DNA from 2 places in the Arthrobacter sp. JUb115 genome. Region 2 is predicted to be linked to the other one. Evidence: predicted binding sites of a transcription regulator. Region 2 holds the regulator's gene; the other holds the start of a gene.
What was found. Region 2 encodes HspR, which represses chaperone genes until heat shock. Its sites were predicted from a motif close to AAGTTGAGTCNNNNNGACTCAACTT; they were not measured.

Region 1 (15,966 bases), on a different contig from region 2:
TTGCTCGCGCTTTTTGGACAGCTCGACAATGCGAACGGTGGGTCGTACCTGCTCTGGAATGGCGGCCACGTGCACGATGAGCAGTTCTTCGGCGGGCTGGCTCGCCTGGACAGAATTTCTCGTTTCGAATTTCAACGGGCGCAGCGGTTCCAATCCGTGCTCTTGCCCGTCTACATCCAGCTGCACGAAATCGCCGGCGATCAACGTGAAGACTTGAGCCGAAGGCGACGGAGTGAAGGCTGCAGATTTCTCGATAGAGCGAATCGACAGTTGCCAGGTTGATTCCCGCAGTTCGCTGGACCGCAACGTTCCGTCCTGCGCCAGAATGCCGCTCGCAATGAGCCGGACCTGCCCTAGCTCCCATTGCTTCTTGGTGCTTTGCGCCAATTCGAGAATGGAACCCGGTGCAAAAGATGCTTGTGCTTCGCTCATGGGACGAGTCTACTTGCCGATGACCAAGCGAAGTTGTTCAACCAGCTGGGATGTGGGCAGCGAGGCATCAAGAGTTATCCAACCGTGCACTTGCGCAAGGCGCAGATACTCATTTCGACTGTCCCTGAGATACTCCATGCTTTCGTCGTCTTTGCCACGGGAATTGATCCGCTCAAAGGCAAGGATGGGGTCGATGTCGAGCAGGACAATTCTCGCGTGCTCGGTACTTTTCGCCGCAAGCCAGGGGAGAAGCAGTCCCGGAGGATGGCCACGTAAGCGCCGCAGCACTAATTGGCAATACAGGTGCCGGTCCATCACGCTGAGTCCGGGAGAGCGGGCCGCGAAAAGCATATTGCGGGCAACATTGAAGCTGCGAATGGAAGTTTCGAAGAAATCCTGGGTGAAAGTCGGGAACGTGATTCCCAGGGCGCGAGAGAATTTGGTAAGCCAGCTCCGCGCGGCGACGTTTGCGAGCCTACGAGCCTGAATGCGATCGTTGCGCAGCTGCTGTACTAAAGCTTCAATAGTGGTGCTTTTGCCTGCGCCATCGGTGCCGACGATGACCAAAGTCCGGGGTGGATCGTGGGCATGGCGCGGGGCCGGTAGGGGGCGGGTGGAGACTGCGTGCATGGTGCTCCTTGCGGGATCTCTTTGTAGTTTCAACGTTTGCGCTTCGCTGAAGATTCCGCAGAAAGGCTGTGCATTTGTTGAGAGTAGCTCGCCGGGGAAGCAAGGAAAGAACCGTGAATATTTGCTTCCGCGTCCCTGCTGGGCGATTGAATTACGGGTTGAATCCGGAAGATCTAGAAATTTTCACGATCCTTGGCATAACCTTGTCATGTGACTGCAACCACATGGAATCGCTCAGTGAACTCAGCCGGCAATGGCGCTGGCAGCGAAGATACAGAACTCGACGCCATTGCTCTCGGCCGCAGAATCCGCTTTCTGCGCAAGGGCAAGCAACTGACCTTGGATGATGTCTCGGCGCTCGTTGACACCGCGCCGAGCCAGTTGTCGCTGATTGAAAACGGCAAGCGCGAACCGAAGCTATCGCTGCTTAAGTCCCTGGCTGGAGCCATGGGGGTTGGAGTCGACGATCTGCTGGGCACCGAACCGCCATCGCGCCGTGCTGCTTTGGAGATCGAATTGGAACGTGCCCAACGCGGTCCACTGTACGAGTCCTTGGGATTGCCTACCGTTCGTGTTGGCACGCGTCTGCCCATGGACGTCCTGGAATCCCTGGTGGGACTGCAGCATGAATTGGAACGCCGCCTGAACGAGCAGGCCGCGACCCCTGAAGAAGCCCGTCGGGCCAATACCGCGTTGCGCCATGAGATGCGCCAACGCAACAACTACTACAAGGATATCGAGCAGGAAGCCGCCAAAGTCCTCTCTGCAGTTGGCCACGATTCAGGGCCGCTCTCGCATCATCGTGCAGCAGATATCGCCGAGCATCTGGGATTCAGCCTGCGCTTTGTGGGCAATCTTCCGCATTCCACGCGTTCGGTGACTGACCAGAAGAACAAGCGTATCTATCTGACGCAGGCGAACCGCTCGGAACATGATCCTCGTTCGGTGTTGCTGCAGGCGCTAGGGCATCACGTATTGGGTCATAGGACTCCAACCGATTATTTCGATTTTCTCTCGCAGAGGGTCGCGACCAACTACTTTGCCGCGGCGTTGATGATGCCGGAAAAGTCCACGGTGGACTACTTGCGGCGAGCTAAGAACAACCGTGAGTTGGCCATCGAGGATCTGCGCGATGCTTTCGCCGTGTCCTATGAGTCCGCAGCCCACCGGTTCACCAACCTTGCCACCGAGCATCTGGGGATGACCTGCCACTTCCAGAAGGTCCACGAATCGGGCATCTTGCACAAGGCTTATGAGAATGACCGAGTGAACTTTCCAGCCGATCACACCGGTGCCATTGAAGGCCAGACCATTTGCCGGTATTGGACAAGTCGCGTGGTCTTCGAGCAGATGGATAAGTTCCGTTCCTTCGAGCAGTACACCGATACCGTCAATGGGACCTTCTGGTGCACGGCGCGCACCGAGCGCCATTCCTCGGGGCTGTACTCCTTGTCCATTGGCGTGCCTTTTGAGCATGTGAAGTGGTTCCGCGGGCGGGATACCAAGGAGCGCTGCCAATCCACCTGCCCGGACGAGAACTGCTGCCGCCGTCCACCTGCTGACCTATCCAGCCAGTGGTTCGGCAATGCGTGGCCGGCTACGCGCGCCAATACCCACTTGCTGGCGGCCATGCCAACCGGAGCCTTTCCCGGGGTAGACGAAACCGAGGTCTACCGATTCCTGGAAAAGCAGGTGGACTAGGACCGTTGGACTATGCGATGTGCTTGGAGATGAAGGCAAGAGCAGTTTCCGCCAGCCACGCGCCATCCTGGGCAACGGTGCGGCCGGAGCGGGCTACCTTGAAGGAATGGTTGCCACCTTCGAACCAGGAAAGTTCGCTGTCCTGGTTCAGCTTGCTGGTGACTTCTTCCATCTTTTCGGGGTTGGCAAAGGGATCGCGGGTGCCTTCGAGGAAAAGCATCGGCACCGCAATCGGGTAGAGATGCTCATCGCGTAGCTTCTCTTCCTTCTTAGGCGCGTGCAACGGGTACCCCAGGAAGATCAACCCTGCCGATGGCATGCCCTCGGCAACTGACAGGGAAGCGATGCGCCCGCCAAAGGACTTTCCCGCTGTGAAGATTGGCAGGCCTTCAGCCAAGTGTTCTTCAACCCAACGGCGGACCTGGTGCCACACTGCGACCGCCGCTGGCGCTTTGTCGGGAAACTTCTTTCCAGCGTCCATGTAGGGGAAATTAAAACGCAGGACGCTGGCACCCAGATTCGCAGCGGCTAGCGCAAAGCCGGCCATGAAGTCATGATCCTTTCCAGCACCTGAACCGTGTGCGAGCACGATGACGGCCTTCGCCGCCTTTGCGCGGTCCCAGAGCGCGCTGAGTTCCAGGTCTTCGTATGGAATGGAGAGTTCTTGGGTCATAGGTACCACCCTAGGGGCTGAGGGCCCATCAACTGATCATGAAAGGAAATGAACTACATTTCCCAGTCCTTGCGGAGTGCCGTATCGGTGTCATCGCCATTTCTGGCCAGTACCGTCAGCTTTTCAACTTTTTCGCCGGTTGCCGCACGCTCGTTGATCTTGAGCATCATATTTCCCGAGACGAAGATCGATGCGGGCATGTCGTATTCGCCGTCGATCCATGGACCGTCTGCGAGGGTGACGACGAGTTCGCCAAGCGCAGGCGACTCGACTTTCTCAACGTAGGCGTGGGGGTCAGCGGGCAGGCATGTGCGGTAGATTTCCAGCTCAGTGATTTCAGCGCCGCATAGGGATTTGTAGGTATCGTTCATGGCGGACAGCCACTGCGTGTACTTTTCCGAGGCCCAGGCTTTGCGGTCCTCGGGATCGGCACCAGTACGAGCCCGGGTGAAAGTTCCTGAGTTATTGCCGTCTTCAGTAGCGAAGGTGACGGATTCCAATTCCGGCGAGGCCTCGCCTACGCTTTCGAACATGATTCGGCCCATCATGCGCAGCTCATCCTCGTTGGTTTCGTAGCTTTCCCGCATCTGGGTTCCAAACTTCATGCTGTTATCCAAGAAGATATTGATGGCACCAGGTGCTGGAGATTCCCAAGAAGTCATTAGGTTGTAGGGATACAAGAAGCCTTTGGTGGACTTGATGCCAGAGTTTTCTTTCCACATCTCAATTTTGGAATCTGCCCAGGCCTGTCCCGAATTGGCGTTGGCGTCCAACTCCGCGGGTCCAGGCTCGGGGGCGGTTTCACCGGGTTCACCGGTTTCGGCCGCGGGCTGTGCCGCCGGAGTGGAGCCAGCGACGGAAGCCGCCGTCGAATCGGCTGGCGCTGCTTGTTCGGGAGCTGCATTGCACCCTGCTAGAAGCAAAGCCAACGATGACAGGGCAATGACCGAACGGGTGCGCAAGAATAACTCCTCATTATCGATGAATGGTCAGTCTATACAGGCCAGGCAGCGAAGGGAGAGCTGTTACGAGAATTTGGCAAAGGTCCGGATCGCACCGGGACGGAAATCCGACGCTTCCGTGAGCCCCATGGATTCGTAGAAGGCACGTTGCCCGGGTTCATCATCGGTGATCAGGACCAGCTGACGCACATGCTCATATTTCACTAGTACGGCAGAGAACAAAGCACGGCCTACGCCGGTGCGATGCGTAGATGGACGCACCAGGATGTCCTGGACGTAGCAGATGGTGGCATTATCCGAGACCACGCGCACAAGGCCGATTAACTGGTGGTCTACGTCGTAGGCGTAGATTACGCATGCTGAATTCTTCAGGCCTTCAAATAGTACGTCTGGGTTGTCTGTATAGGCGCTCCAGCCCACCGCGTTGTAGAGCGAGAGTATTTGTTCCTCGGAAGGCACCTTAGTGGTGGAGAGTTCCATCGAGTCCTTTTACTGTTGCGGGGAAACCGAAAGGATCTCTGCGTTGCCCAGCAACGGGTGCTTCACCAGTTCTGTTTCCAATGCGTGGATGATGGCTTGGGCGGAGTCGCCGTTGTAAACGAACACCGGGCCATCATGCCGGTAGTAGACATCCTCATGCCATCCGATTTCGCCGTCACCCAATGCATGCTGCAGGGCCCTGACTGTTGGCTCCAGATCCGATTCCGATTCGGCCCCAAGCCTGGTTCGAAGCAAAACGTACTCACTGCCGCCTACTTCGGTGCGTTGTCCATCAATAATCAGCCAGGAACCATGCTCAAGTCCTCCATCGATGAGCGAAGAGAGCAATTCGGAAAACAGCTTCTTCGGTTCGGGGGTGGCCACTTCAAGGTCAATGTCGCTGGAGATCGGCTCCTCGGCCGCGTCCAATGTGGTCTTGGCGCTGATGATGGTTCCGGAAGACTTGTATTTGGGCAACAATGTATCGAGCAGGCCCGCTTCATGATCTTTGCGCAGGCGTTCGGTCATCGGCTGGGCAAAATGGATCTGCACCCGGTGAGTCGAAGCCTCCGATGATTTCCTGGCGAACAGCGACATGTCCTCAGTCCTCGTGTGGGTCGGAAATGCAAAAGACGATTCCGTAAGGATCGCGCATAATGGTCCAGCCAAAACTGGGATCTTCGGTGTGGTCCTCAACGCGTGTTGCGCCAGCGGCTGTGCAACGGGCGACTTCCTGCTCGCGGCTGGTGCTTGCTTCCAAGTCGAGATGAACCCGGTTCTTGCCGGCAGTGATCTCATCAACTTTTTGGAACCCCAACCTCGCGCTGAAGCCAGGGACGCTGATCATGGTGAACCCCGGGTACTGGCCCAGATATTTCCCGCCCAGAACAGCCCTCCACCAAGCCGAGGCAGCTTTCTCGTCAAGGGCATCAAGGGTGATCATTCCAATGTTCGCCATGCAGTCAAAGGTACCGGGAGTCTTCCTGCTTAGCTAGAGGTTGACTGCATTTCTGCAGCTGACTAGCGCACTTTCTAAGTGAAGAAAAGGGGCTTGCTTGGCCGGGACGGAAGTCCCGAGCAAGCAAGCCCCTTTATGGGCTATGCCGGCCTAGCTATCGAAGTAGTTTGGCGCGTGCTCGTTGTGAGCAGGTGGAGTCGGCATCTCGACTTTCTTCTGCACCTTCAGCATGCCAGCGGCGTAGTCCACCGAAACGGTGTCACCAGCGGCAAGCGAATCACTGATCAGCAGGTCGGCAATGGCATCCTGTACCTTGCGCTGTACCAGCCGGCGCAGCGGGCGGGCACCGAACTCGGGGTCGTAGCCTTCGTTTGCCAGCCACTGCACGGCAGCGTCGCTCACCTCCAGCTTCAGCTCCTGGTCCACCAAGCGAGCTTCGGTCTCGGCGATGACCAGCTTGACGATCTGGCCAATCTCGGACTGCGAGAGCTTGGAGAACAGCAGTACCTCGTCCAGACGGTTCAGGAACTCTGGGCGCATGAACTCGCGTACCTTGCCCATGACCTTGGCCCGGATTTCTCCAGCCTCGCTGGTGGCATTGGCGGAGGTGAAACCGAAGTTTCCGGCCTTGTTGGCCAAGTACTCGCCGCCGAGGTTGCTGGTCATCAGGATCAGCGTGTTGGAGAAATCGACAGTGCGCCCGGCTGAGTCGGTCAACCGGCCGTCATCGAGTACCTGCAGCAGCACGTTGAACACGTCCGGGTGGGCCTTCTCGATTTCATCGAGCAGCACGACCGAATACGGGTTGCGGCGGATCTTCTCGGTCAGCTGGCCGGGCTCGTCATGGCCGATGTACCCCGGAGGTGCTCCGATCAGGCGCGCCACGGTGTGCTTCTCACCGTATTCGCTCATATCGACGCGAACCAGCGATTCGGCCGAACCGAAGAGGTTTGCAGCCAGGGCCTTGGCCAGTTCGGTCTTTCCGACGCCGGTGGGACCCAGGAAAAGGAACGAGCCGATGGGGCGACCTGCTGGCGACATTCCGGTACGGTTGCGACGCACGGCGCGTGCCACAGCGGCAACGGCATCGTGCTGGCCGATGACCGAAGCATGCAGGGAATCTTCCAGCGAAGCCAAGCGTGCCTTGTCATCTCCCGAGATGCGCGAGGTGGGGATGCCGGTGGATCGGGAGATCACTTCCGAAATCTGCTTCTCATCCACTACCCGGGTGACCCCTGCATCGCCGGCCTCCTCAGCAGCCTTGATGCGCGCGGTCATCTCCACGATGTGGTCACGCCATGCGCCAGCTTCTTCGAATCGTTCCTCGCCGATAGCGCGTGACTTCTCGCGCTCGGCGTCTACCAATTCGGCACGCAGGGACTGCACATCCTCGGCATCTCCGGCAGCGATGGACCGCCGGGCACCGGCGATATCGATCAAGTCGATGGCCTTGTCAGGAAGCTGGCGGTCGTTCAGGTAGCGGGCAGAGAGCGTCACCGCGGCCTTGAGCGCTTCGGGGGTGTACTGCACCTGGTGGTGATCCTCGTAGGATTCGCGCAGGCCGTCCAAAATGGCCAGTGCAGTTTCCTCCGACGGCTCGGCGACAGTAACCTTGCCGAAGCGCCGAGCCAGCGCGCTGTCCTTCTCCACCTTGCGGAACTCATCGAGCGTAGTGGCGCCGATCATGTGCAGCTCGCCACGCGCCAAACGCGGCTTGAGGATATTTGCGGCGTCCATATTGCCGGACTCGCCAGAGCCTGCACCGACCAGCAGATGCATCTCATCGATGAATATCAGCACCTGCCCCTCGGCTGCGGCTACCTCGTCGAGCAGGCCGGTGAGCCGCTGCTCGAAATCTCCGCGGTAGCGGGTTCCGGCGAGCATGCCCGGAAGATCAATGGAGATCAAGGCCGCATTGCGCAGTTGGGCTGGTACCTGGTCATCGATGATGGCGCGGGCCAGGCCTTCGGCAATGGCGGTCTTGCCCACGCCGGCCTCGCCAATCAGCACAGGGTTGTTCTTGGTGCGACGGGCCAGGATTTCAATAACCTGATCCAGTTCCTCCTTGCGTCCGATCACCGGATCAATCTGGCCGTCGGAGGCCAGCAGGGTCAGATCGGTTCCGTAGCGTTCGAGCATGGACACGTCGGACTCGGAATCGGACTGGTTCTGGGCATCGTTTTGGCCACGCTGGGCCTGCTCCATGGCGGCTTGCTGCAAGGACTGGCCGGTGATGCCGTGCTGCGCCAGGAGCTGGCTGACCGGAGATTCCGGGTTGAAAACGAAGGCCAGGAAAAGATGATCAGGGTCGATGTAGGTCGAACCGTAGTTACGAGCAACCTGATAGGCGTCAAAGAGGCTGCGCTGAGCTGCCGACGATAGGTGGGATGGTTTCTCGCCCTTCTCCTGGGACTTGGGCATGCGCGCGATGGCATCTGCACTCAAAGCCTCGATGTCGATACCCATGGCGGTCAGGTGCTCGCCGACTGGTTCGGTGCGCAGCAGGGCCATCAGGAGGTGCAGCGAATCAATCTCGTCGTGGCCATGCTCCTGGGAAATCGCTGCCGCGGTGGCTACCGCTTCGTGGGTGCGGGCGGAAAGCAGGCGCGTGAGGTCGATGGGACGTGCTGCCTGGGCACGTGAAGACAGGAATCGAGAGAGGAATTCCTCAAACGAGCCATCTGACGGTGCGCCGAAAAATGCTGGCAAGTGAGCCTCCTAATAGAAACTTGAGCGGTCTATGCTCATGTTCAACGCATATGGCGCGCAGATATTCCCGAACCAGCCGGGCAAGGTGTCAAAGAGGTTGACTTCACACTAATAGCTGGAAAGCAGGCGCTAGTCTTTCGGGATTTCGATAAGGCCCATACGCGCGGCCGCAACCAGGGCCTGGACCCGATCGCGAACATTCAGCTTAACGAAAATCTTCGCCATATGGGTTTTAACCGTGGTTTCGGAAATAGTCAGAGTTCTTGAAATCTCGGTATTGTTTAGCCCGCGTGCGAGCAGTTTTAGAATCTCGAATTCCCGATTGGTAATTCCCAAGTCATAGGCCAGTTCTTGAATGTCTTGGGAATTATCCCGGTAAGCTTCGCGAACCGCAGAAACTAGATCAGAAGAAACCGACGGGGAAATGGCTGCAGTTCCTTGGTGAACGGCATGGATCGCATGAATAATTTCATCTGGTTCAGAGTCTTTTACCAAGTATCCGCTGGCCCCAGCGGTCAGTACCGGAACCAGATAGTCGTCCGAAGAAAAGGCGGTAATGGCAAGCACTGAGGGGCTGTCTTCGGCAGATTTGATTGCTTTAGTAGCGCTAACCCCGTCCATTATCGGCATCTGCAAATCCATGAGCACAACGTCCACTTGATTGCCGCTGCAATACTCGACGGCGGCCTGTCCATTTTCAACAGAATTAACCGTTACAATTCCGGGGTCTGTTGCTAGGATTGTGCCCAACGCATGCCGAATTAGAGGTTCATCATCGACAATAAGGACCTTTATTTGTTCCATCTGATTCCTCTGATTCGATGTGGGTGGCCTCATGTTGGCCTGTTCACCTGAAAGTATATAAGTTGATCTGATGTGGAGTTTGTTATGAAGGGTTTGAAAATGCTGGCCGTAGCAGCATTAGTTCTGGCACCATTGACCGCCGTGGCAGCTCCTGCATCTGCTGCGAGCTCTCCAGCCTCCAGCAGTGGCAACGTTGCTACTCCTGCTGGCTTTGGCTCAGCCTTCTCGGAGTGGTTCTGCAAACGCTACGGCGTCGCCTGCCCATAACGCGGTTTATTTGACTTGATCATCTGAGCCGGGAATTATTCGGCATATGAATGGACGACTAAAGGACACCCTGACCAAGCTCTTCGCTGGTCGGGGTGTCATTGTTTGGACTGGTATTGCGGTTCTGATCGCTGTTTCCAGTAGTGAGTTCGTGACTCTGCTGGAAGACGGATTTAGTGGTTCGTCGGATATTTCGGTTCGAGGCGCGTTGCTCGGCGTAGGACTGTGCGCAATTCTTGCGCTTGGTCTTCGCTGGGTTGCCGTATCCGTCGGATTGTTTGTGGCAGTTGCCTATTTCTTCCTCACGGACGGCGCCTTGTTCTTCTGGACTGTCGTTTCATTCATGATTTTTTCGGCGCTGGCAGCTACGGCCAGTGCCATGAGTGTTAGGGCCTTATTCCTAACCTTGTCCGCAGCGTGGATGGTGCAGTTCGGCATCCAGTCCGGGCAAGACGCGGTTCTGCTTGTCGGGATTGCCCCGTTGACGGCGATGGCGTTCTTCTTAACGAGGAATATTTACTTGCTGCGCGAGAAGAACGAGCTCGCTCTTCGGCAAATGCATACGGTCAAAGAGCAGACTCGTCTTGCTGTCGACCGGGAGCGAAAGAACATTGCCCGGGATCTGCACGATATTGTCGCGCATGACATCACGGTCGTGGCCATGCAGTCGAAGGCCGCGAAATTCGCAAACGATGGGCAGAAGGCCCTCGAAGCTCTGGATGTCATCGCCAAACTGAGTACTGAGACTTTGCACGATTTACGCCTGATGCTCAATGTCCTGAGGGCTGATGGGACCATGGCAGATCCCTCGTCCCAGGGCATTGATAAGCCGGCCGCTACTACTGTTTACGCGCTTCAGGGTGCAGAACTTTTCGTTCAGAGGCTAAAAGAGGCAAATTTCGAGGTGAGCTCCACCACTGACGAGAAAATTTCCGAATTGCCCCGTTCTGCACAGACTGCGATTTATCGGGTCATGCAAGAAGGTACAACAAATGTGATAAAGCACGGTGCCTTGGGCGGGAAGTGCACCTTCGAACTCACGGTCCAAGGGGCAGAGGGCATCCTGGAAATTACTAATCAGATAGGGAATTTCGACAAGAAGGCGAGTGGGTTGCCCGAAGGCGGGACAGGCCTGATTGGCATGGGTGACAGGATGCGTGCATTTGGTGGAAAGTTTGCAACCAGTTCCGAAAACGGTGTTTGGGCACTGCGCGCAAGCATCCCGTTCTGACCCCTGCCCTCCTACTAAAGTATGATTTCGGATTTTCGCAGGACGCGATAAGTTAGTCATGTATCGGTGAAGACCGATCACCGGGAAGGTACTTGGTGGTGTTTTGCGAGTGGCATCACTAAGGATCCGAGGGTGATTAAAAGGTACGTTGCATTGCGTAAACGGACTGATCTTTCATCGGCGCTGTGCCCCCATCGCACGCCGTTGTCTGTCAGTAATGCAACGTACCTTTTATAACTTAAACCCAGCCCGTGTTTCTGCGTTCTGCCTCACACCTCAGGCCGGAATGGGCCTGCGTGGCGGGGTGTTGCGCCTATGGAGAGCATTTCCTGTCTGGGAAGCGAGAGCGCATGAGTACCCAGGCGGATACGGTTGTTTGGCAACAATAAGGCCTGGCCGTGGAGCCTAAGGGCGGCTTTGATAGCAAGACGGCAGATGCTGCGATCAACGCAGAAGCAACCGCAGATTCTTTGGCCGTGAAGGCCGGCGAACCAAGCGGGGCCCATGGTTCGATCGCCTGCCGTGGTACGACGCCGAGCTGGCCACGCGCAGCGCCTAATCGATGAATCAACGGCAAAGGGTGCGAGAACTCGAATTAGCTCTCGCACCCTTTGCCGTTGCTGGTGGTCTAAACCTCGGAGGCCTCTGCCTCTTGGGTGTCTTTCAAAACGTGATCAGAAACCTTGGCCAGCGCTCGTTCCAGTGAAGAACGCAAGACCACAGGAATCGTGATCTCGTCATTAATCTCGACAAGGCCTTCGCGTTCGAAGACGCGCAGCAGGGACTCGACCTGGGGGACAACCTCCTCAAGGCTGGCAATCAGGTGATGCTGCTCGGCGGGAAGGTCATCTTCGGTCGGAACTTGCAACGCGAACTCGGCACGTGGCGGTGTCGATGATGCGGCATTGCTCAACACGCCGGCCAACATCTCGGCGATCTGCGCCTTGCCCGGCTGCTCCAAGGTGTTGATCAGGATGTGCGAGTAGAGAACCTCTGCAATCAGCTCCTTGACCAAGCGGGCGCCTTGTCCGCTGGATGCCAGCAGCGCATCGCTGAGCGACTCGGTTGGGGTTGCGTTCGGTTCCTGGTAGCGCAGCATGGCCGTGCCGATCAGGGCGTCCCAGTATGCCGATAGGCGTGGAATGTCGGCCAGCGAAGAAACGGCAGTGCCGTCTTCCGGCTCCCACTGGGCATCTTCTGGAACGCCGGCGGATTCATCGACCTTGACGAACAGGCCCAGCGCGCTGGCCGCATCCTGCAGCGTATCGCCGGTGAGTACGCCAGCTGGGGTGGTCGGCTTGCCTTCGCCAACCCAGCTGATCAACTCGCGAGCCGCAAAAACGAAGGGCATCGCTTCGAGGCTGCCGTTGGCCTCATCATCTTCGAGATAGGGCGCCACGATGGGTGAATCGCCAGCCATGCGGGAGAGGAACTCGAAAGTCTGCTTGAAGTCATCCACGCTTCCGCCGAAATTAGCGGTCGTGCCCAGGAAAGTCAGGTAATGCTTGAGGATCGCAGCGCTGGCTTCCGAAACTTCCTTGCCCAGCGACGTCAAGTGGCCCAACTGTTCACCCAGAATCGTCGGATCCAGGGTTTTGACGTCAACGCTCTGGCGCAACTGGGCATGCACGGTCAGCAGGGTAGTGAGCCCTTCGAGCGCTGCGCGGGTCTCGCTAGCTGCCTGGCCCTCTTCGTGGAAGTGGCGGAAGAGCGAGGACTTGAACGGCTGAAGAGCTTGGCGCACTTCGGATTCAAAAGGCACGCTGCTGGCGCCGGAACGGCGGGCTGGATGACCCTGGGCAGGCTTCTTCTTGGCTGGTTTACGTGAGGCCATGAGTGTGGTGCAGTTCCTTAGAAATGGCTGATCGGCGGGATTGGTAATTCGCTTCTCTCCAGTCTACGCAGGACGCGCTGGGGGCGAAGTTCCCGATGGGCGATAGTGATGCAGCCTCTGGGGAAAGTGCCCGTACGGGAGGAAGTACTTGTTGAAAGTTCGGAATAGGCAATCATTTACCGCAAGAAACACGAACCTCCTGCCGGTGTGGTGGCGCTCACCGTCGAATCGTCAGGACGCGTTGATTTTCCCTGAGGATCGCGCGACAGTGAAGACATGCGGGCTCGTGTGGAGAGGCCGTCGAAATGCTAGGAGAGTGGATCATGGCTGGAGTAGGCGTGCCAGATCATGTCGTTGTTGTAGGCGCTGGCTTTGTTGGCCTGTCGACCGCTTGGTACCTGCAGGAAGCGGGCATTAAGGTCACCGTCGTGGATCGCGGCGGCGTCGCGTCCGGTTCCTCTTGGGGTAACGCCGGCTGGTTGACCCCGGCCCTGACCCTGCCCATCGCGGAGCCTGCAATTTTCAAGAACGGCCTGAAGATGATGCTCGACCCGGCATCCCCGCTGTACATTCCGCTGAAGGCCGATGCCAAGTTGCTCCGCTTCCTGATCGGTTTTGCCTGGCACTCGACCCCGAAGAAGTGGGAAGAAGCCATGCGGGTCTACTCGGAAATCGGCGCAACCGGTTTGGATGCCTTCGACGAAATCGCGCAGGCGACTTCGGCAGGGCCGGGCGTGCAGGAGCCGACCAAGCCGGCAAATCCATTCTTGACCGGATTCACCTCGCTCAGCGACCGCGATGCGCTGCTGCATGAATTCGAGATGATCGAGAAGACCGGCGGCGAAGTTGATTACGAATTGCTCACCGGCGACGAGTTGCGCGGCATCGAGCCGACCCTGTCCAATAAGGTCGCTGCGGGCGTAGCCATCAAGAACCAGCGCTACATCAACCCGCCGAAGTTCATGGATTCACTGGCCGAATCCGTCATCGCCCGCGGCGGCGACATCATCGGAGCCTTCAACGTCACCGATGTGCGCGACAATCGCGGCTCGGTCACCGTCATCGGTTCCGAAGGCCGTTCAATCACCGCGGATCACGTGGTGCTGGCTACCGGTGCTTGGATGACCGACATGGCCAGCAAGTTCGGTGTGAACGTTGTGGTTCAGGCAGGCCGCGGCTACTCGTTCACCGTGGAGCCGGAACACATGCCAACGCACCCGATCTACTTCCCGACCCAGCGCGTTGCCTGCACCCCGCTGGGCGATCGTTTCCGCATCGCCGGCACCATGGAATTCCGCGACGCCAACCACAAGCTGGAGCCGAAGCGCATTGAGGCCATCGTTGCCGCTGCGACCCCGGTCTACCAGGGGATTAACTGGGAGAACCGCAAAGAAGAATGGGTGGGTGGACGCCCATGCACCGCGGACGGCATGCCACTCATTGGCCAGACCGGATCCTCGCGCGTGTCGGTTGGCGGCGGCCACGGCATGTGGGGCGTTGCGCTGGGACCGCTGACTGGCAAGATCCTGGCTGCCCAGATTGCTGGCCAGCAGGTTCCAGGCATCGCCCGGCACTTCAACCCCTTGCGCAAGGGGTTCTAAGCGTTTCGGTCCACACCCGGAACGAAATAAAACAACCGGCTTGCGGTGCATCATGGCGATGCGCTGCAAGCCGGTTTTCCTTTAAGGCTGTCTTTTACGCGCTTTAGGCATGGCGGGTTGATGTCCCGGCAAGGATCGCGCGGTAGCCTTCGGCAAATCCTGGATACTGCAGTTCAAGCCCGCTGGCTAGCAGCTTGGAATTATCGAGCCGGCGGTCGGCAGCACGTCGTGCCGGGGCTTGTCCTGCCTCTTCCGGCGCAGGCAAACCAAGTTCCTTGGCCAAAAACTGGTAGACCTCGCCTAGCTGGGCTGGGGTGCTGTCACTGGCCAGGTAGAGGCCAGCGGCTTGCTCTCCCAGCGCCGCAACGTGAACGATGGCCGCGGCCAGGTCATCGCGGTGGATGCGGTTGGTCCAATGCGAGCCCGCGGGAATCTGTGCGGCTCCGGCAGTGACGTGATCGATGAGCCGGGTGCGGCCCGGGCCGTAGATTCCCGACGCCCGCAGGATTGTTACCGGCAGGCCGCTGCCGGCGAGCGCTGCCTCGGTGTGCGCAAGGACCTGCGCGGTGGGGCTAGCTGGGGCAAGCGGTGCTGATTCGTCGACGAGTTCTCCGTTGGCGCCGCCCATCACTGCGGTGGAGGAGATGTAGATAAGCCGGCGAAGATTGGGGCATTGGGCTGTCAGCCGTGAAGCCAGTTCTTTGGCGACCTGCAGATAGCCGCGCGTGTAGCCATCGGCATCGCGGGTGGCTGGCACGGGAGTGAGCACGACGATTTCGGTCTGCGGATCGATGCTTGGCCACTGGGCGGCATCGAGCAGGTCTACGCTGTGGCCGGTAAATCCTGCGGGCAGCTTCTGGCTGTTGCGCCGCCAGCCGGTGACGCGATGGCCCTCCTGTTGGAGCCGCAGTCCTGCCTCGGTGGCGACATCTCCGCAGCTGACCAGTAATACTTTCACGAGACTCCTTTGGCGCAATATGTCCTCGGAGGCGAATCCCCCTACCCATAGACTAGAACCTTTAGGCCAGCGTGGCATGCGCGCGGAGGAAGGGGGCCAGGTGCAGTCTTCGGTGCGTTGCGTCCTGTTCTGCGTGGTTGCATTGCTCTCCATGCTCGGCGAGGGCATGGCGGTCTTTGCCTTGACCCTGGAATCCGCGGATCAGTTGGGGTCCTGGGGCGTAACCGCGTTGTTCCTCGCCGGCTTGGTTCCGCCGATCCTTGCCGCTCCGGCTATAGGGCGTTGGGTGGACGGGTCAGCCCTTGTCCGGGTGTGGATCCTGTACCTGTGCGTGCATGTGGCGATTTTCGCGGTGATGGCCATTGCCTCCAATATCTTCGCGAGCCTCGCCTTGATGCCTGTGGCCAGTATTTGCGCGGTGGTTAACGGAGCGGTCATTTTCAAGATCATTCCGCGCATCCGCGGAGGCTTCAGCATTGCTCGTGCCAGCAGCTTCCTTGTCGTAGCGACGTCCCTGGCGGGAATCATCGCGCCGACGATAGCTTCACTCGTCTTCGCGAAAGCGGGGATCGGCGCGGTGCTTTGGTACGCGGCGGCAGGATTCCTGGCACTGGCCCTGGCGGCCATCTTCCTGTCCCGCTCGCAAGCCGCCAACGGGAAAGGAGCAGACGCAGGGAACGAGCCGGATCCGGGTGGACCGGTATCGCCCGGTGGAGCTGCATTGAC
Region 2 (15,966 bases):
ATGTTCATGCGCACCAAGCACCACGCCAAGAAGATGGCGCTCACCCTGTCCAAGGCTGGCGTTCCGGCGGTAGACCTGCACGGTAACCTCTCGCAGAATGCCCGTGACCGCAACCTTGCTGCTTTTGCTTCAGGCGAGGCGAAGGTTCTTGTCGCCACCGACGTAGCCGCTCGTGGCGTGCACGTTGATGGTGTGGAGCTGGTTGTCCACGTTGATCCACCAGCAGAGCACAAGGCCTACACCCACCGCTCCGGCCGTACCGCACGTGCGGGTTCGGATGGAACTGTAGTGACCATCTGCACCCCTGATCAGCAGGGCGACGTTTCGACTTTGCTGAAGCAGGCCGGACTGAAGGTGCCTTTCGAAAAGGTCAACCTGAATTCTCCGGTTGTGGCCAAGGTCGTCGGCGAAGTTGCCGAGCCGGTTGCCTACGTTGCTCCGGTTCAGCAGAAGCGCAATCCTGCCAAGAGCAAGCCTGCCGGTGAAGGTGCCGGCCGCGGTGGCCGCGGCCAGCGCCCGGCGCGTGGCGCCAAGCCAGCTGCCGAAGCCCAGGGCCGTGGCGGCGAACGCCGCCGTACGGAACGTGACGGCGCTAGCCAGGGCGAGCGTCCAGCGCGCAGCGCCCGCGGTGCGAACTCCGACCGTCCAGCCCGCGGCGCACGAGGTGCCAACGCTGAACGCCCGTCGAGCCCTTCGCGCTCACCGCGAACCGGCGGCCGCAATGCCGCTGGCGGTGCAACCGGTGGCCGTTCGCGTGGCCCGCGTCGCGCATCGAGCCCAGCTGGTCGTGGCAACTAGGCGCTGGCACTAATCCTTGCGGAGTACTCCCTCGCATCCATCCCAATGGATGCGGGGGAGTTTTGCGTTATACCCGGGAAATTGCGCGTCAAAAGTTTAGCTCCGCTGATTGATCCCTCCTCGACTAGGCGATACATAGGATTGAAGCAACGAGTCGCCGATTAACCTTCACCGCTTCAGGAGCACCAGCCATGATTGAATCCCTGCAGAACTTCGCCGCGTCCTTCCCAGAACCGCTACAGTTCTTGGCTGTTGCTTTGCTAGCTGCCATTCCGCTGATCGAGTCCTACTTTGGTTCGGCCATTGGCGTGGTCATCGGTGTTCCGGTGGTTGCTGCCATCGCCACCGCCGTGATCGGCAACGTGATTTCCATGCTGTTGTTCGTCAACAGCGCCCACGCCGTGCGCAACAAGGTTCGCAAGGGCAAGGACTCGGAGAAGAAGGAACGCAAGTTCGAGAAGCTGCGCCGAGCTTTCGATAAATACGGCATTGCCGGGGTGAGCCTTCTGGGGCAGACCATCCTGCCTTCGCAGGTGACCTCGGCTGCCTTGGTCTCCTTCGGCGCCAATAAGCAGAAGGTGATCATCTGGCAGATCATCTCGATTATCTTGTGGGGCACCGCGTTTGGCGTTCTGGCTGCCCGGGGAATTAGCCTGATGGGCTAACCGGAACTCGCTGAAAGCGAACAAGCCGTCCTCGAACCAACGAGGACGGCTTGCTTTCCAGTGGCTATGGAATGCCAAGGGATTACTTGCGGCGTCCAAAAGCAAAATAGGCGATGGGGCCAAGGAAATTGATCATGCTGGCCGCTGCCCATGCCGGCTTTGGACCCTTGACTTGTTCGGCAGGGCGCTTGTACAAATCCCGCAGTGCCGCAACCATCAAGGTCAGCTCGGCAATTGCCGCAGAGGCGACCGCGATCTTTCCGCCCGGTGGCAGATCCTGGAACTTGCGCTTCGTTTCCATGAGGTGGCTCCTAGCTGCCGCTTTTCCCGCCCGCTGGAAGCGTTGAAAGCGGATGAATGAAAAATTTTTTCAGGACGGGAATTATTCTCTCACCACCGCAGTTGAAATGAGCAGAACGCAAAGTTGAGTCACCTTCGCTCAAGTTGATTTGACAGCCGAAAGTGGCTGAGTAAACTTGAGTGCAGAACGCTCAATGAGGATAAATGTCCTCAGCGTTAGTACTTTCAACCAAGGCAAAGGAGAGCCATTATGTCGCGTGCCGTAGGTATCGACCTAGGAACCACCAACTCCGTCGTTTCCGTGCTCGAAGGTGGTGAGCCAACCGTTATCGCAAACGCGGAAGGCAACCGCACTACCCCGTCGATCGTTGCTTTCTCGAAGAGCGGCGAAGTCCTGGTTGGCGATATCGCCAAGCGCCAGGCCGTCAACAACATCGACCGCACCATCGCATCGGTCAAGCGTCACATGGGTACCGACTGGACCATTGACGTTGACGAGAAGAAGTACACCGCTCAGGAAATCTCGGCTCGTACCCTGATGAAGCTGAAGAACGACGCTGAGTCGTACCTGGGCGAGAAGGTCACCGACGCGGTGATCACCGTTCCTGCATACTTCAACGACGCAGAGCGCCAGGCCACCAAGGAAGCTGGCGAGATCGCCGGCCTGAACGTCCTGCGCATCGTCAACGAGCCAACCGCAGCTGCGCTGGCTTACGGCCTGGAAAAGGGCCAGGAAGACGAGCTCATCCTGGTCTTCGACCTCGGTGGCGGCACCTTCGACGTTTCCCTGCTGGAAGTCGGCAAGGACGACGACGGCTTCTCGACCATCCAGGTCCGCTCTACCGCAGGCGATAACCGCCTGGGCGGCGACGACTGGGATCAGCGCATCGTGGATTGGCTGCTGGCCCAGGCCAAGGCCAAGGGCGCGGACCTGTCCAAGGACAAGATCGCGCTGCAGCGCCTGAAGGAATCTGCTGAGCAGGCCAAGAAGGAACTGTCCTCGGCTACCAGCACCAACATCTCGCTGCAGTACCTCTCGGTGACCCCGGAAGGCCCAGTGCACCTGGACGAGCACCTCTCGCGTGCCAAGTTCCAGGACCTGACCAAGGACCTGCTGGAGCGCACCCGCAAGCCATTCAACGACGTCATCGCCGAGGCAGGCGTCAAGGTTTCGGACATCGCCCACGTGATCCTGGTTGGCGGTTCCACCCGCATGCCAGCCGTTGCCGAACTGGTCAAGGACCTGGCCGGCAAGGAAGCGAACAAGGGCGTGAACCCAGATGAGGTTGTCGCCGTGGGCGCAGCGCTGCAGGCAGGCGTGCTGAAGGGCGAGCGCAAGGACGTTCTGCTCATCGACGTCACCCCACTGTCCTTGGGTATCGAGACCAAGGGCGGCGTGATGACCAAGCTGATCGAGCGCAACACCGCGATCCCGACCAAGCGTTCGGAGACCTTCACCACCGCCGAGGACAACCAGCCTTCGGTATCCATCCAGGTCTTCCAGGGCGAGCGCGAGTTCACCCGCGACAACAAGGCGCTGGGCACCTTCGAGCTGACCGGTATCGCACCGGCTCCTCGCGGCATCCCGCAGGTTGAGGTCACCTTCGACATCGACGCCAACGGCATCGTGCACGTATCCGCCAAGGACAAGGGCACCGGCACCGAGCAGTCGATGACCATCACCGGTGGTTCCTCGCTGTCCAAGGAAGACATCGAGCGCATGGTCCAGGAAGCTGAAGCACACGCCGAAGAAGACAAGGCACGCCGCGAGGCCGCTGAGACCCGTAACGCCGCTGAGCAGGCTGCCTACTCCGTAGACAAGCTGATCAAGGACAACGAAGACAAGCTGCCTGAAGAGGTCAAGACCGAGGTCCAGGCTGACGTCGACGCCCTGAAGGCTGCCCTGGAGAAGCAGGACAACGACGACGAGGTCAAGGCCGCGTTCGAGAAGCTGCAGGCATCGCAGACCAAGCTGGGCGAGGCAATCTACGCCAACGCGCAGGCCGAGGGCGCCCAGGCTCCTGAGGGCGAGCAGGCACCGAACGCTGATGAAGACATCGTCGACGCCGAGGTCATCGACGAAGACGAAGCCGACAAGAAGTAAGGAGTTTAGGAATATGTCCGAGGCAAAGGACCAGAACGAGAACTCCGGCCAGGAGCCGGAGAACCAGCCAGAGGCCGCCAACGAGCAGCCAACCGCTGACGCCCTGGGTCAGGCCGAGGCGATCCTGAACGAAGCTGCTGCTGGCGCTGAAGCCGATTCGGCGCAGCCGGAAGAGGCCGGTGCGGTGGAAACCGAACTGCGCAACGACCTGCTGCGCCTGCAGGCCGAATACGTCAACTACCGCAAGCGCGTGGAACGCGACCGGGCCGTAGCGCGTGAAAACGCCGTGCAGTCAGTGCTCAACACCCTGCTTCCGGTGCTTGACGACATCGATGCGGCGCGAGCCCACGGCGACCTCGCCGACGGCCCGTTCGCATCGATCGCCAACAAGCTGGATGGAATTCTGGCTCAGCATGGCCTGGAGCGCATCAACGAGGCCGGCGTGGAATTCGACCCGAACATCCACGAAGCCCTGCTTCGCCAGGCTGTTGACGAGATTCCAGCCGACCACGTGGGACAGGTGCTGCGCACCGGTTACCGCAAGGGAACCATCATCCTGCGTGCAGCTCAGGTGCTGGTAGCAACCGGCGAATAGCCACGAATAGCACAATCGATACTGCCCACTGCCGAGTCTTCGACAGTGGGCAGTGTCGAATTGGCACTGAAAGGATGGGGCCCTGATGGCAAGTCAGGACTGGATCGAAAAAGACTTTTACGCCATTCTGGGCGTCTCCAAGGACGCCAGCGAGGCGGACATCAAGAAGGCGTACCGCAAGCTTGCGCGCAAGTACCACCCGGATACCAACCAGGGTGATGCGGCCGCTGAAAAGAAATTCAAGGACATCTCCGAAGCCAACTCGGTGCTTTCGGACAAGGAAGAGCGCGAGCAGTACGACGCGATCCGCGCCATGGGCGGCGGAGCGCGATTCTCTGCTGGTGGCGGACCGGGCGGCCCCGGCGGGCAAGCCGGCTTCGAGGACATCTTCTCCAACCTCTTCGGAGGCGGCGGAGCGGGCCCACGTGGCCGCGGCGGGCAGCCGGACTTCTCCGACCTCTTCGGTGGTGGCGGCGGTTTCGGTGGCGGCGGCTTCGGCCAGAGCGCACCACCGCGCAAGGGTGCTGACCGCACGGCGAGCACCACGATTTCCTTCTCCGGATCAATTAAGGGCACCACCATTGGCCTGCGCGAGCAGAATGGCGAGGTCATTGACGTGCGCATACCGGCGGGCATCAAGGATGGCCAGTCGGTGCGCGTGCGCGGCAAGGGCCAGCCTGGTGCTGCCGGCAACGGCGACCTGCTGGTCAAGGTCAAGGTCAGCGAGCACCCGTTCTTCAAGCGCGAAGAGAACAACATCCGCATCCACGTGCCGGTGACCTTCGCTGAAGCGGTGCTTGGAGCAAAGATCCACGTACCGACCCTGGACGGGGATTCCGTTGCGGTGAAGGTTCCCGCTGGATCCAACTCCGGGCGCACCTTGCGTCTGAAGGGCCGCGGCGTGAAGACCTCCAAGGCCACCGGCGATCTGCTGATCGTCCTGGATGTCGCGATTCCGCAGAACCTCTCGGATGCTGCAAAGAAGGCCGTGGAGGACTTCGCATCAGCCACCGAGGGCGAGGATCCACGAGTGGATTTGGCTGCCAAAGCCAAGCTCTGAACCCAATAGGCTGTCTTCCCTGCCCCGTCATCGAATTGGCTGGGCAGGGAAGATAGACTCGAAGGCAATAGGGACCGAATCCAAGGTCCTTGCAGAAAGGTGGTAGAAGCAACGTGAACGGGGAGTACCTGCGACCTGTCTTCGTCATTTCCGTCGCCGCGCAACTTGCAGACATGCATCCGCAGACGCTGCGCCAGTATGACCGCATTGGTTTGGTTTCGCCCAGCCGCCAGAGCGGAAAGCAACGCCGCTACTCGCAGCGCGACGTATCACTGTTGCGCCAGGTGCAGGCCCTGAGCAAGGAAGGCGTCTCGCTCGAGGGCATCAAGCGCATCCTGGACCTGCAAGATCAAGTCGCCTATCTGCAAACCGAAGTCAATGGGCTTCGCCAAGAACTTTCCGCCGTACGCCAGGGCCAATCTCGCATCTTCGCTGCGGGCACCGCTGGAGGCGACATCGTTTCGTTGGCTAGGGGCATGCGCCCTGAACGCCGTGAACCGACCGTGACGCTGTTTACCGCGCGCCGCGCTATCGGACGCTAGATCCGTCCGTGCCGGGCCAAGCGCGCTTCCAATTGGGTGCGCACGGCAGGCCATTCGTGCGGGAGTATTGAGAACATCACCGTATCGCGCAGGGTGCCGCTCTTTGGATCATATTTGTGATTGCGCAGCACGCCATCCTGCTTGGCGCCGAGCCGTGCAATCGCGGCGCGTGAAGCGGCATTGTGCCAGTGCGTGCAGAAAGCCACTGAATAGCAATCCAGTTCCTCGAAAGCCCGGCGCAGCAGCATGAACTTGGCAGCTGGATTGATCCCGGTGCCTTGGGCTGGCATGGCCAGGAACGTTGAGCCGATTTCCACGCGGTGATTTGCCGCGTCGATATTCAAGTAAGTCGTGGCCCCCACCGCTTTGCCGGTGGACAGGTCGATGATCGCAAAGGGAGCCATCTCGCCAGTTTCCTGCAATGCCAAGCGGCGCTGGATATCCAAGCGCATGGATTCGGCCGATGGAGTGGTGGCAAACCACGCTTCATCCAACTGGCCGTTGGCTGCGAGCTGGATCAGATCCGGGGCGTGGTCCATTGACAATTGTTCTAGCCGCACCCCGGCATAGTCCATTCTCGGAGCTTGGGCGTAGTGCAGACTTTGCGCAGAAGAAGAGGCCATGGAATCCATCCTATGGATTCCATGGCCTCTTCAATGCTTTATTTCGGCGACTAGCCGATGCGGGTGTACGCCAGATCGAAGACCAGACGACCAGCCTTGAGCGCCTTGCCTTCGAAGCTGGTCAGGATCCGGCGCTCGAAACGCGGGGCCCAGCCACCCTGGGCATCGGTGAATTCTGGCTCGGGGTCGAAGCCTTCCATGCCCTCGCGGCGCACCTTGGTCAGGTTGCTCTCAGTGCCGGACAGATTGCCATGATGCTGGTTCTCGAAGTCCGGATGGGCTTCGAGGACTTCGCGCATTTGCTCGGCGTAGTTGGACCAGTCGGTGGCCAAGCGCAGGGTGCCTCCCGGCTTGAGCACGCGGGAGACCTTGTCCAGGAACGAGGCCTTGATCAGGCGACGCTTATGGTGGCGCGGCTTGTGCCATGGATCTGAGAAGAAGATCCAGATCTCATCGGCGCTGTTCTCGTCCAGCATGACATCCAGAACCTCTGGGGCATTGGCCTGCACTGCGCGGACGTTGGTGATGCCGAAAGACTCGACCTTCAGCATCAGCTGGGCCAGGCCCGGACGGTAGACCTCAACGGCGAGGTAGTTGCGCTCGGGATCATCCTTGGCGGCGTTGGCGATGCATTCGCCCAGGCCGGTGCCGATCTCCACGATCAGCGGTGCGGTGCGTCCGAAAGCCTCGGCAGGATCGAGCTGGAAGTCATCGGCAACCGAAGTGTCGGCGATCTTGCGGGGCGGCTCAATGACGTACTGATCGGCATTGCGCTCCCAGGCGCTGGCACGGCGGCCCTGCAGGCGGTTGCCGCGGCGCACGAAGGATACCGGCTCGGCACGGAAAAGGTCTGGGTTCCTAGGGGCAGTGCCGTGGGCTGGGCGCTGCTGCTCGCTCGATTCGCTCATGATGATTAATCCTATCCGAGCAAGCTGCTTCGATGCTTGCCGAACGGTAGGGGATTGGACACCCCTAGAAGAAAATCGGGGGGATCCCCGATGGAGTAAAACAGGCAAAAGACAGAGAATATAACCATGACTGATTTAGTGCGCGGTATTCTCAACATTATTTGGCTGCTTTTCGGCGGCCTGTGGCTGGCCTTGGGCTACGTGTTGGCAGGCATCATCTGCTGCGTGCTGATCGTGACCATTCCATTCGGCATCGCCTCGTTCCGCATTGCCGGCTATGCGCTGTGGCCGTTTGGCCGCACCGTGGTCGACAACGGCCCGGTAGGCGCGTTCTCCACCCTGGGCAACATCATCTGGATCATTTTTGCTGGTATCTGGATTGCCGTTGGGCACGTGGTAACCGCGATCCCGATGTTCATTTCGATTATCGGCATCCCGCTGGGGATCGCAAACTTGAAGATGATCCCGGTTTCCCTGATGCCTCTGGGCAAGGTCATTGTGCCTTCGGACTATTTCATCGGCGGTGTTCGCCGCTAGGCTGCGCCAAGACAGCGAATGGCTGCCAACCCTTGATGGGGTTGGCAGCCATTCGCTTTATGTACGAACCTGATCAGCTCTTGAGGTACTCATCGTGCTGGCGGTGCGCTTCGGCGACCTCGACACGGATCTTGTCCACGTCCTTGGCCTTGTCGCGGTACTTCTTTTCCATGGTTTTCACATACGCTTCTTCCTCCACCAAGGCGCGGTAGATGCGTTCGCGTTCGACCGCGTCCGAGGTGTAGCTCAGGTCGTTGTAGCTGTTGGCATGGCGGCGCAGGTTGCCGATGGCAGTCTGGGCCTTACCTGCCTTGCTGAACAGCGAAGCGAGAATTGTCAGCACCAGGACACCGATAATGACGCTCAGCGACAGGCCGGTGCTGATTTCAATGACCATCACGTGCTCACCATCATTGATGAATGGCAAGTTGTTCTCGTGCAGTGCATGCAGGATCAGCTTCACGCCGATGAATGCCAGGATTGCTGCCAACCCGTAGGACAGGTAGATCAAGCGGTCCAGCAATCCGTCGAGCAGGAAGTAGAGCTGGCGCAGTCCCATGAGCGAGAAGGCGGTAGCCGTGAACACGATGTAGACGTTCTGGGTGAGTCCGAAGATCGCAGGGATGGAATCCAGAGCGAAGAGAATATCGGTACCGCCGATGGCCACCATGACCAGCAGCATCGGAGTCAGGACCTTCTTGCCATCGATCTTGGTGAACAGCTTGTCGCCGTCATAGTTGTCGGTAGTGTGGAATAGCTTCTTGGCGATCCGGATGATGAAGTTGTTGGCCTCATCGGATTCGTCATCCTTCTTCAGCAGGTTGCCTGCGGTCAACAGCAGGATCAGGCCGAACAGGTAGAAGACCCAAGCGAACTGGTTGATCAGCGCCGCGCCGACAAAGATGAAGGCGGTACGTGCGATCAGCGAGAAGACGATGCCGAAGAGCAGGACTTTCTGCTGGTCTTCGCGGGGTACGCGGAAGCTGGCGATGATAATCAGGAAGACGAACAGGTTGTCGACCGACAGGGCCTTCTCGGTAATGTAGCCGGCAAAGTACTCGGCACCCATGTCGATTCCGCCGAAGACCAGCACCAGCACACCGAAAACGAGGGCCAAGCCAACATAGATGCTGGACCAGATGGCTGCTTCACGCAGCGATGGAACGTGGGCCTTGCGGATGTGGAAGAAATAGTCGAAGGCCAGAAGGGCGAGAATCACGACAATCGTGATGCCCCAAATCATAGGGGAAACTCCCATAGGGATTCCTGCTTTCGTAAGTAGCGCGCGAACGCATCTGAGTAAGTCTCTTCACCGACCCCGGGGCTGGCCGCAAAACCCGGCAGGACCATGAAGTCCTGCGTATTGACGGATTCAACGATTATGAATACTCCCTTACGTTCTACCAGCTTATCCTGATGCGATGCTTCTGGAAAAATCTTGGTCCGTGGATGTCATGATGATCTGTAATGTACTTTGTCTTTGTGCAGTTGGGTAGGCGTCAATAGCAATTCGAAGAATGCACTTTGCTTGGAGCAACGTGGGCTAGGGGCAGGAACTAGGCGCTGCTAGAGCGACTTGTGCATCTTGATGCTGGTGGTTTCATATCCAAGCGATTCATAGAGGCCGCGAGCGCTCTGGTTGAATCCGAACACATTCAGCCCCAGGGTACGTGCGCCGTGGGCACGGGCGTATTCTTCGGCCAAATTCATGGCCTGGCGTCCGAACCCCTTGCCGCGGTGCCCGGGGTCGACAACTATGTCCCAAACCCACCATGAAGCCGGATCGCCTGAGGTGTCGTGGCCGATCCAGACATAGCCCACATCGCCGAAAATGCCATGCTCCAGGGTGAATACCGCATTGGTGCAACTTGGCAATCCGGTGGGAAAGGCCCGGGTCATGGCCCGGTCTGCATCTTCCTGCGCCTTGTGCTGGGAACTGCCAGCGGCAACAAGGTCCGATACGTACTCGGCGGTACTTCGTGCCATCCACGAATGGAATTCTTCAGCGGGAAGCGGGTGGAGTTCTAATGGCATGCCCGGAGTCTACCGGTTGAGGGCGGCACGCTATTTCCGCGCGGCCAGGATTTGTTCACGCAGGATATCTGCGTGTCCGCAATGCTGTGCCAGTTCACGCAGCATATGCAGCTGGATCCAGCGCAGCGGCAGCGGTCCACGCCGGTTGCCTGAGAAGACGTCATCTCCTGTTTTGCCTTCGACTGCTTGATGCGACAGTTCGATGGCTTGGGCATATTCGTGCCGAATCGAATCGATGGTGTCGGAAGCCTCCAAGTCGAATGATTTGCTGGGCGAAGAGGCAATGCCCAGCTCTGCACGGCTCCGGCCGGTGGCTGCTTCACCGAACCAGACCCGTTCCACGAAGATCGCATGTTTCACCAGCCCGAGCAGCGTGGTCTTGGATTCAACCAACTTCAATCTGGCTTCGGCTTCACTCAGTCCGCCGGTGCAGGAAAGCAGCATCTGCCGGTGCTGATCGATGAAAACTTGGACCATATCATCGTGGGTCAGTGAAAAAATGTCTTTGGAATCCGGGTTGGCCATGCCTTATCTTAAGTCGGCAAATCGTCAGTGACAAGGTATTTTGCCTCTGGGGCAAGTGAAATGGAAAATCTTTCGAAAATCTTGCTCTAGCTGGAATACGAAGAGTGCGAGTAGAGTTGAGTTAAGTACACTCAAGTTTATGGGTTCACCCAATTAGAGAAAGGATGCGCGTGGACACCAAACTCACCACTAAGAGCCAAGAAGCCCTCTCGGCTTCCGGGATGAACGCTTCAACCGCAGGCAATCCGCAGATTGAACCTGCGCACCTGCTGAAGGCCTTGCTGGACCAGCGCGACTCCGTCGCAGTCGCCCTCCTGAAGACCGCCGGATTGGATGTCGACGCGCTTTCGGTCAAGGCAAGCGCTGTCATCAACGCATTGCCTTCCAGCTCCGGCAGTTCAGTGGCCCAAGCCCAGTACTCCCGACAGGTGCTGCAGGTTGTGAGCAACGCCCAAGCGGCTGCCGCAGAAATGGGGGACACCTACGTCTCCACCGAGCACCTGCTTATCGCCTTGGCATCAGACCAGACCAAGGCCGGCGACGCGTTGCGCGAATTCGGGGCCACCCGCGAACTGCTGGTGGGCACCTTGCCCACCATCCGCGGCGACCGCAAGGTCGATAATCCGGATCCGGAGGCCACCTTCCAGTCCCTGGAGAAGTTCGGCACCGACATGACCGCCCTGGCGCGCTCGGGCAAGCTGGATCCAGTCATCGGCCGCGACCGCGAGATCCGCCGCGTGGTCCAGGTGCTCTCCCGCCGAACCAAGAACAACCCGGTGCTGATCGGCGAGCCAGGCGTTGGCAAAACCGCTGTCGTTGAGGGGCTTGCCCAGCGCATGATCGCGGGCGACGTGCCGGAATCCCTGCGTGGCAAGACCCTGATCTCGCTGGATCTGGGCGCCATGGTCGCCGGCGCCAAGTACCGTGGCGAATTCGAAGAGCGGCTGAAGTCGGTATTGGAAGAGATCAAGGCTTCGGACGGCCAGATTGTCACCTTCATTGACGAGATCCACACCGTGGTCGGCGCCGGAGCCTCCGAAGGCGCCATGGACGCGGGGAACATGCTCAAGCCAATGCTCGCCCGCGGCGAGTTGCGCTTGATTGGTGCTACTACCTTGGACGAGTACCGCGAGAACATCGAGAAGGATCCCGCCCTGGAACGCCGCTTCGCACAGGTGTATGTCGGTGAGCCCAGCGTGGATGACACCATTGCCATCCTGCGTGGGTTGAAGGAGCGCTACGAGGCGCACCACAAGGTTTCCATTGCGGACTCCGCCTTGGTGGCAGCATCCACGCTGTCCAACAGGTACATCTCCGGCCGCCAGCTGCCAGACAAGGCCATCGACCTGGTCGATGAGGCCGCTAGCCGCCTGCGCATGGAGATCGACTCGGCTCCGGAGGAAATCGATGAGCTGCGCCGCGAGGTGGACCGGCTGACCATGGAGGAGCTGGCGCTGTCCGATGAAACGGATCCAGCTTCGGTGGAACGCCTGGATGCGCTGCGCAAGGACATGGCCGACAAGAAGGAACAGCTGGACGCGCTGAACTCCCAGTGGGAAGCCGAGAAGGCTGGCTTGAACCGCGTCGGCGACCTGAAGGTCAGGCTCGACGAATTACGCAGCCAGGCCGACAAGGCCCAGCGCGAGGGCGACCTGGAGCAGGCCTCTCGCCTGCTCTACGGGGAGATCCCAACGCTGCAGCAGGAACTGGATGCGGCGGCAGCTGCCGAAGCCGATAAGGCCGATACGCACACCATGGTTGCCGAGGAAGTCACCGCGGATGACATTGCAGAAGTCATCTCGGCGTGGACCGGTATTCCGGCCGGGCGCATGCTGCAGGGCGAAAGCCAGAAGTTGCTGGATATGGAAGAAATCATCGGGCAGCGCCTGATGGGGCAGAAGCAGGCTATTGCCGCTGTCTCTGACGCCGTTCGCCGTACCCGCGCCGGCATTGCCGACCCGAACCGGCCTACCGGATCCTTCCTGTTCCTGGGTCCTACCGGTGTCGGCAAGACCGAGTTGGCCAAGTCCCTGGCTGACTTCCTCTTCGATGATCCACGGGCGATGGTGCGGATCGACATGTCCGAATACTCGGAGAAGCATGCGGTTTCGCGCCTGGTCGGTGCCCCTCCGGGCTACGTAGGGTATGAAGAGGGCGGGCAGCTGACCGAAGCTGTGCGCCGCCGCCCGTACTCGGTGATTCTGCTGGACGAGGTGGAAAAGGCGCATCCGGAAGTATTCGATATCCTGCTGCAGGTGCTCGATGACGGGCGGCTGACCGATGGCCAAGGCCGCACCGTGGACTTCAGGAATACCATTCTGATCCTCACCTCGAATCTGGGTTCCCAGTTCCTGGTGGACCAGAGCATGGAAGACGAGGCCAAGAAGTCAGCGGTGATGAGCGTGGTCAATGCATCGTTCAAGCCGGAGTTCTTGAACCGTCTCGATGAGGTCATCCTCTTCGACCCATTGAGCATCGAAGAGCTGGGCAGCATCGTCAAGCTGCAGATCGACCTGCTCGCACAGCGCTTGGCCGACCGCCGCTTGAACCTGGAGGTGGATCAGGCCGCCAGCGATTGGCTGGCCCTGACCGGTTACGATCCTGCCTACGGCGCTCGTCCGCTGCGCCGCCTGGTGCAGCGCGAGATCGGAGACCGGCTGGCCAAGGAGATCCTGGCTGGAACGGTGCAGGACGGGGATACTGTAGGGGTCACCCTGGACGAAGTTGGCGACAAGCTCAAAGTTGCCAAGAAGGCCTAGGAGCCTGGCAATGGCGAGGGCGTGAACGGATGGAATCCCGTTCATGCCCTCGCCATTTTTCCTGAACGCAGACTTAGCTGTCGGTGGTCTCCTGTGCCTTGGACGGCTCCTCTTCGGAGTTCTCCGATTCTCCATCCGTAGAGCCCTCTGGCAGCAATGAGTTGCGGACGTCGCCCTCGGACAGGCTCAGGAAGCACGAAACGGTGCGGTCGCCTTGGCCCCAGGTGCTCTCCGAGGGACGCGAGAAGTGATAGGTCCAGGTGGAGTCCAGCCCTGCACGAGGATCCAGTGACACCGATTTGCACAGGTCTTCGGATTGGGTGAGCAGCACGTTGGCTCCCGGGTACTCCTCGCCAGTGACCTGGAAGATGCCGATCAGTTGGGCATTGTGGGAGGAATCACAGGTTACGACCGTCTGCGGATCCAGTGGTGAATTGAATCCGCGCAGGCAGTCGCCTTGCTCCAACTGGGTTGGAGGCATCTCGGTGGCAACAATGCCGTCGAGGCCTGGATTCTCGTTGCGCTCCACGTTGTTCGCAGTTGGCGAAGCAGGGGGATCCACTAGTCTCAACACCACGAAAACCACTGCCGCGGCCAGTGCGAGAACGGCGACAATCATCAAGGCCCATTGGGCACTTTGACGCTTGGGCTTCTCCGGTTCTGGCTGCAATGGCGGCAAAGCCGCCTGCGGCTCGGGCAGATTGTTTTCCACCACCTGTTGAGCTCCTTCGTGGTTGGGTCGGGCGATCGCTCGCCGGCTCAATACATAGTCGTTGGACTAATCGACAGTCTAGCGGTTTCGGAGGGTGTTGCATTCAGCGCTCGCCGGTGAATCGTGTTAACCTTTAATTACGAAAGAACTGATCACATATTCGGGGGCCTTCATCTTTTCAAGGTGGACCACCTCCCGACTCTACTGAAAAGAGGGGGTCACGCCATGGGGCGCGGCCGTCAAAAGGCTAAAGCACAGCGTCAGGCGCGAGATATCAAGTACTACTCGCCGTCCACTGACCTTTCGGCACTTGAACGCGAGTTGGGCGTTCAGTCCGATCATCATGCTCAGAACACTGAGCGTAATGATTCATCGTATGACGAAGAATATTCGGAATACGACGAGCTGACTAAGAAGTACTCGGGAGATGACGAAGACGAGTAGCCTCGTCTTCTGATGCCGGGAGTCCTTGGCTCAGAGTGCCACACCTTAAGCATTGAGTGGTACAGCTCTTCAGTACATTTTGCGACAAGCCGCAGCGACTAAGCTAAATTAGCTTTTAGTCGTTGCGGCCTTTGTCGTGCCCAGTAATTGTTAGGTGGAACGTGAGCACTCCAGAAGAGCTATCCATCCAGATGGCGCATCATTCGGCCATCCGGTCGATGCAGCGCATTGTCGAGCAGCAGGCACCTGAATCCCCGGAAGCTGAAGCGCGTGCCGGGGTGCGCCAAATGCTTTCCGCTGGCGGGGTCCTGGTGGTCACCGGAGCCGGTGTTTCTACCGATTCCGGAATCCCCGACTACCGGGGACCCAACGGTTCATTGCAGCGCCACCGGCCGATGACCTATCAAGAATTCCGATTCCGTCCTGAAGCCCGGCAGCGCTATTGGGCCCGTGGCTACGTCGGCTGGCGCCATATGGACAAAGCCGAGCCTAACCACATTCACCAGCGCTTGGTGCAGTGGGAAGAGCACGGGAAACTCAGTGGAATCATTACGCAGAACGTTGACGGGCTGCACCAGCAGGCCGGATCCAAACGGGTCATTCCGGTCCATGGCGACTTGTCGATCGTCCGCTGCCTGGACTGCGGGTACAGCGAGAACCGCAATGACTTTGATCTGCGCCTGCAGGCGGCCAACGAAGGCTATTTGGAAGCCGTGGAAATCGACCCCAGCGCGGTGAACCCCGATGGGGATGTGGAGCTGCCCCAGTATCTGGTTGACCGGTTCAACATGGTGGCCTGCTTGAGCTGCGGCTCGCTGGCCCTGAAGCCTGATGTGGTGTATTTCGGCGAGAACGTTCCGGTTGAACGCAAGGAACGCATTGCGGCACTGGAAGCGGAATCCACATCGCTCTTGGTGCTGGGCTCCTCCCTTGCAGTGATGAGCGGGTACAAGATCCTGTTGAACTTCGTCAAGCGGGATTTGCCGGTGGCGCTGATTACCAACGGCCACGTCCGCGGTGAACAAAAAGCAACCTGGCGCTGGCGTGTGCCTTTGGAGCACGCCCTGAAGCAACTGGACTAGCAGGCCGGTATTTCGTCCCGCAAGGGACACCAATGAAGCGTGCCAAATGCTGCTCTGGGCACTCAGCCCGGCAGGAAGCTCGCACTGGTGCAGCACCACCGGCAGCATTGCCTGGCGCCTGGAAGCCGGGCAAGAGGGCTCCGGTCAACCCTGCATCCCCATTCGCATGGCGATGGCGTTAAAGAACCGATGCGCCGCACTGGGATCAGTGCGGCGCATCGGCAAGGAAGCGGATCCTGCGAGTACTACTTGGCGTAGTTGCCGGTCAGCAGCACTGC

Region 1: the regulator HspR is predicted to act here: its motif matches at 8,563-8,587, upstream of EDF61_RS13165 (ATP-dependent Clp protease ATP-binding subunit).

The regions. Positions count from the first base shown of each region.
Region 1 covers NZ_SOBS01000007.1:96,277-112,242, forward strand. The annotation lists gene EDF61_RS13125 (HutD family protein) at 1-432, opposite strand, end outside; gene EDF61_RS13130 (nucleoside/nucleotide kinase family protein) at 442-1,062, opposite strand; gene EDF61_RS13135 (helix-turn-helix transcriptional regulator) at 1,273-2,763, shown strand; gene EDF61_RS13140 (alpha/beta hydrolase family protein) at 2,774-3,436, opposite strand; gene EDF61_RS13145 (hypothetical protein) at 3,490-4,209, opposite strand; gene EDF61_RS13150 (GNAT family N-acetyltransferase) at 4,462-4,878, opposite strand; gene EDF61_RS13155 (hypothetical protein) at 4,888-5,475, opposite strand; gene EDF61_RS13160 (VOC family protein) at 5,480-5,836, opposite strand; gene EDF61_RS13165 (ATP-dependent Clp protease ATP-binding subunit) at 5,987-8,545, opposite strand; gene EDF61_RS13170 (response regulator) at 8,675-9,349, opposite strand; gene EDF61_RS13175 (sensor histidine kinase) at 9,663-10,847, shown strand; gene EDF61_RS13180 (hypothetical protein) at 11,476-12,681, opposite strand; gene EDF61_RS13185 (NAD(P)/FAD-dependent oxidoreductase) at 13,005-14,282, shown strand; gene EDF61_RS13190 (NAD-dependent epimerase/dehydratase family protein) at 14,386-15,240, opposite strand; gene EDF61_RS13195 (MFS transporter) at 15,317-15,966, shown strand, end outside.
Region 2 covers NZ_SOBS01000003.1:87,895-103,860, forward strand. The annotation lists gene EDF61_RS05885 (DEAD/DEAH box helicase) at 1-798, shown strand, start outside; gene EDF61_RS05890 (small multi-drug export protein) at 990-1,463, shown strand; gene EDF61_RS05895 (PLD nuclease N-terminal domain-containing protein) at 1,546-1,764, opposite strand; gene dnaK (molecular chaperone DnaK) at 2,014-3,867, shown strand; gene EDF61_RS05905 (nucleotide exchange factor GrpE) at 3,881-4,462, shown strand; gene EDF61_RS05910 (DnaJ C-terminal domain-containing protein) at 4,548-5,522, shown strand; gene EDF61_RS05915 (heat shock protein transcriptional repressor HspR) at 5,636-6,064, shown strand; gene EDF61_RS05920 (GNAT family N-acetyltransferase) at 6,061-6,687, opposite strand; gene trmB (tRNA (guanosine(46)-N7)-methyltransferase TrmB) at 6,738-7,595, opposite strand; gene EDF61_RS05930 (YccF domain-containing protein) at 7,722-8,132, shown strand; gene EDF61_RS05935 (TerC family protein) at 8,206-9,390, opposite strand; gene EDF61_RS05940 (GNAT family N-acetyltransferase) at 9,699-10,166, opposite strand; gene EDF61_RS05945 (DinB family protein) at 10,197-10,691, opposite strand; gene clpB (ATP-dependent chaperone ClpB) at 10,862-13,450, shown strand; gene EDF61_RS05955 (septum formation family protein) at 13,524-14,165, opposite strand; gene EDF61_RS05960 (DUF3073 domain-containing protein) at 14,388-14,606, shown strand; gene EDF61_RS05965 (Sir2 family NAD-dependent protein deacetylase) at 14,798-15,688, shown strand; gene purM (phosphoribosylformylglycinamidine cyclo-ligase) at 15,934-15,966, opposite strand, start outside.